DNA from 2 places in the Mycobacterium sp. pV006 genome. Region 2 is predicted to be linked to the other one. Evidence: predicted binding sites of a transcription regulator. Region 2 holds the regulator's gene; the other holds the start of a gene.

Region 1 (2,391 bases), on a different contig from region 2:
GACATGGCGGTGCTGGAGGCCTACGAGCCGATCGAGCGGCGCTGGCACGACCGGGTCTCGGCGCTCGATGTCGCCGTCGACGAGATTCCGCGGATCGCCCCGAAGGACCCGGACAGCGTGCAGTGGCCACCGGAGGTGGTCGCTGACGGTCCGATTGCGCTCGCGCGTCTCATCCCGGCCGGTGTGGACGTCCGCGGCAACTCGACGCGGGCTCGAATTGTGCTGTTCCGCAAGCCGATCGAGCGACGGGCCAAAGACACCGTCGAGCTGACCGATCTGTTGCACGAACTACTGGTGGCTCAGGTGGCCACCTATCTGGGAGTGGAGCCGTCGGTCATCGATCCGACGATCGGTGACGACTAGACGATCTGTTGGGTCAGGGTCGCCGGCGGGGCCGGCGCGCGGTCAGATGATCCCGCGCTTGAGGCGACGGCGCTCGCGTTCGGACAGGCCGCCCCAGATACCGAAGCGCTCGTCGTTTGCCAGGGCGTACTCGAGGCATTCGTCGCGCACCTCGCAGCCCTGGCAGATGCGCTTGGCCTCGCGGGTGGAGCCGCCCTTCTCGGGGAAGAACGCCTCGGGGTCGGTCTGCGCGCACAGCGCACGCTCTTGCCATTGATCTTCGGTGAGATCCGAATCTTCGGTGAAATCCTCGATCCGGTCGGGCACCACGCTCAGTTGCGGGCGTCCGTTGGTTGCAGGTGTCGGTCCGGTCTGGATGTGCGTCGCACTTCCCACCGAGCCGAGGAGCCTGATGTCGAAATGGTCCGATTCGCCGAAATCGGCCTGTTCAAATGCCATGTTTCCCCTCCTCACAGTCTCGTACAGTCTCGTAGATCCGGTTGCTGCCAGCCGACACTATTGCTCTGTGTGGCCACCCAATTCGAACAAGTGATCGAATCTCGGTCTGCGACACCGAATCCGGTGGGAAACCGCGAATGACACTGGTGTGATTACACACGCGATCACTACCTCGGTCAAGCGCTAGAACAGGAATTCATACCATTTCGTGATGACAATTCGGCGCGTCGCGCTGTGGTGTGTCTGTCACTCCCCACCCGACACGGGTCCGGACCGCACGGCCTAGTCTCGTTCCCTGTGAAGGTGACGGTTCTGGTCGGCGGCGTCGGGGGCGCACGATTCCTGCTCGGCGTGCAGCATCTCCTCGGCCTCGGCCAGTTCGGCGACAATGCTAGCGACCACGAACTGACCGCCGTCGTCAACGTCGGCGACGACGCGTGGATGTTCGGGGTGCGGATCTGCCCGGACCTCGACACCTGCATGTACACCCTCGGCGGCGGCATCGACGACGAACGCGGCTGGGGTCATCGCAACGAGACCTGGCACGCCAAGGAAGAGCTCGCCGCCTACGGGGTGCAGCCGGACTGGTTCGGTCTGGGTGACCGCGATCTGGCCACCCATCTGGTGCGCACCCAGATGCTGCGCGCCGGCTATCCGCTCTCGGCGGTCACCGAGGCGCTGTGCCGGCGCTGGAACCCCGGCGCCCGGCTGTTGCCCGCCAGCGACGACCGCAGTGAAACCCACGTCGTGATCAGCGATCCGGAGACCGGGGAGAAGAAGGCCATCCACTTCCAGGAGTGGTGGGTGCGCTATCGGGCCCAGGTGCCGACGGAGAGCTTCGCGTTCATCGGCGCCGATCAGGCCAAGGCGGCGCCCGGGGTGACCGAGGCGATCGAGGACGCCGACGTGGTGCTGATAGCCCCGTCGAACCCGGTGGTCAGCATCGGCACCATCCTGGCCGTCGGCGGCATCCGGGCCGCGCTGCGGGCCACGTCCGCGCCGGTGATCGGATACTCCCCCATCGTCGGCGGGAAGCCGTTGCGCGGCATGGCCGATACCTGCCTGTCGATCATGGGGGTGGCCAGCACCTCCGAAGCGGTGGCCGCGCACTACGGCGCCCGGTCGGCCACCGGCATCCTCGACGGCTGGCTGGTGCACACCGGCGACACCGCCGCCGTCGACGGGATCTCGGTGCGGTCGGCGCCGCTGTTGATGACCGAGCCGGCGGTCACCGCGCACATGGTGCGCGCCGGACTGGAGCTGGCCGGGGTCTCGTGGTGACCGATCACGGCACATCGGCCCGGTTGGAGATCCTGCCGGTCGAGGGACTGCCGGAGTTCCGGCCCGGCGACGACCTGGCGTCGGCCATCGCCGAGGCCGCGCCGTGGCTGCGCGATCACGACGTCGTCGTCGTCACCAGCAAGGTGCTGTCCAAGTGCGAGGGCCGGATGGTCGTCGCGCCGTCCGACCCAGAGGAGCGGGATGCGCTGCGGCGCAGATTGATCGACAGCGAGGCGGTCCGCGTGCTGGCCCGCAAGGGCCGCACGCTGATCACCGAGAACGCGCTGGGTCTGGTGCAGGCCGCCGCCG
Region 2 (2,391 bases):
TCGGATCTCGGTGCCTTCGAGGAAGATCCCGACGCCGTCGACACGACACCGACCCGGATCCCGACGGCCGAGGAGATCGAGGACTACGACGAGTCCGGCGAGCCGGACGACTACGACGACTACTACGACGACGAACCGCTGGTCGAGGCGGACCGAGAACCTCTGGTGACCGCCGTGCCCGTGGGACCCAACGCCGAAAGGGACGCAATGACCGACACCGGCCGCCACGCTCGCATCGACGATGACGAGCCGACTCCGGGCGGTACCGCGGTGCACATGCCCCTCGACGATCCGCGTGAGGTGCCCGAGGGTTACCCGGTCAAAGCCGATACCCGCTCAGGGTTGTACTGGACCCCCGAGGACGGGGACTACGCCGACGCGCCTGCCGAGTTGTGGTTCGCCAGCGAGGAGATGGCGATCACGAACGGATTCGTGCGCAGTCGCTAGCCTTGCCGCGACGCGGCGGCCGGTCACACCTTGCGGATGACGGTGACCACCTTGCCGAGAATGGCGGCATCGTTGCCGGGGATCGGATCGAACGCCGGGTTGTGCGGCATCAGCCAGACCTGGCCACGCGTGCGCTTGAACGTCTTCACCGTGGCCTCCCCGTCGATCATGGCGGCGACGATGTCGCCGTTGTCGGCGACGTTCTGCTGACGGACCACGACCCAGTCCCCGTCGCAGATCGCCGCGTCGATCATCGATTCGCCGACGACCTTGAGAAGGAACAGCGACCCCTCGCCGACGAGCTCGCGGGGGAGCGGGAACACGTCCTCGACAGCTTCCTCGGCCAGGATGGGACCGCCGGCTGCGATCCGACCGAGGACCGGGACGAACGTGGGCTCGGGCAGCACGTCGGAACCGCTGACCTCGGTGGCGGGCACGGCCGCCGCGGCGGTCTCCTCGAGTCCGCGTACGTCCACCGCGCGCGGACGGTTCGGGTCCCGGCGCAGATAGCCCTTACGTTCGAGGGTGCGCAGCTGATGGGCCACCGACGACGTCGAGGTCAGCCCTACCGCGTCCCCGATCTCCCGGATGCTCGGGGGATAGCCGCGACTGGTGACCGACTCTCGGATCACCTCGAGGATGGTGCGCTGGCGCTCGGTCAGGCCTGACCTGCGATCACCGGCGGTGCTGGTGGCGGAGCCGGCCGTGGTGTCGCTGCTGTCATCGCTCATGTGTCCGAATGTATCCCAGAGTCCGGACACGATCAAACATGTGTTCGACCGCGTGTCGGCATCGTTTCGGTCCGCCCGGACTTGTCAGTGGGCTCCGTTAGCGTCTGCAACAGTTCGATCACATGTTCTATCAATCGAACACATGGTCGACTACAGTTCGAACACACAGGCGAAAGCAGAACGAGAGGCGGGGCGACATGACGGTCATCTACACACCCGAAACGTGGGGCGAGATCACCGAGGCCGGGTGGGAGCGCGGGACCCGGACCAGGCGGGCACGTCCGGCCAGAGTGCCGGCGACGACGGCCCCGTCGGGGTCGCGCCGCCCTGCGGTGGCCCCCATCCGTCATCGCGGCACCGGCGTCGCGGTGTCCCGCGCCCCGCACCGTCGCCGGCCCATCACCCCGGCCACCACCGTGATGCTGGCCCTCGTGGCGGCGGCCATCACCGTGTGGTTGGGGCTGGTGGCTCAGGTCGGCGGGGTACAGGGCGCCCAGGCCGCGGTGCCGACACAACTGGCGGTGGTCCAGGTGCAGGCCGGCGAGTCGCTCCAGCACGTGGCCCGCCGGGTTGCGCCCGAGGCGCCCGTGGCCGACGTCGTGGCGAAGATTCGCGAACTGAATCAACTCGAGACCGTCGCCCTGAATGCGGGCCAGACGTTGATCGCGCCCGTCGCCTGACCCCCGACGATGAAACGACATGTGCCGATCGGACTGGCGTCAGGGCGTCGCGGCGTCGCGCAGGTAGGCTCGAGAACGTTCGAAGCGTTCTGTCGATGCGGCGAAGGAGTGGACGTGCACTGTCCTTTCTGCCGGCATCCTGATTCCCGCGTCGTCGATTCCCGAGAGACCGATGAGGGGCAGGCCATCCGTCGCCGCCGCTCCTGTCCGGAATGCGGCCGGCGGTTCACCACCGTGGAGTCCGCGGTGCTCGCCGTGGTCAAACGCAGCGGAGTCACCGAACCCTTCAGTCGCGAGAAGGTCATCAAAGGGGTCCGGCGCGCCTGTCAGGGTCGGCAGGTCGACGACGACGCGTTGAACCAGTTGGCGCAGAAAGTCGAAGACGCGGTGCGCGCCACCGGGTCTCCGGAGGTCCCCAGCCACGAGGTGGGGCTGGCGATCCTCGGACCGTTGCGAGACCTTGACGAGGTTGCCTATCTGCGGTTCGCCTCGGTGTACCGCTCCTTCTCGTCGGCCGAGGACTTCGAGCGCGA

The links. Region 2 encodes LexA, which represses DNA repair genes until DNA is damaged. Its sites were predicted from a motif close to CGAACANNTGTTCG; they were not measured.
Region 1: a site for LexA is predicted at 885-898, ahead of cofD (2-phospho-L-lactate transferase). Genes of this name have one in related genera too.

The regions. Positions count from the first base shown of each region.
Region 1 is NZ_JBGGKT010000019.1:12,498-14,888, reverse strand. Features, by position in the region: gene ACAG25_RS21935 (metallopeptidase family protein) at 1-363, shown strand, start outside; gene ACAG25_RS21930 (WhiB family transcriptional regulator) at 406-672, opposite strand; gene cofD (2-phospho-L-lactate transferase) at 1,099-2,082, shown strand; gene ACAG25_RS21920 (coenzyme F420-0:L-glutamate ligase) at 2,079-2,391, shown strand, end outside.
Region 2 is NZ_JBGGKT010000009.1:146,372-148,762, reverse strand. Features, by position in the region: gene ACAG25_RS15675 (LGFP repeat-containing protein) at 1-447, shown strand, start outside; gene lexA (transcriptional repressor LexA) at 471-1,178, opposite strand; gene ACAG25_RS15665 (LysM peptidoglycan-binding domain-containing protein) at 1,376-1,858, shown strand; gene nrdR (transcriptional regulator NrdR) at 1,973-2,391, shown strand, end outside.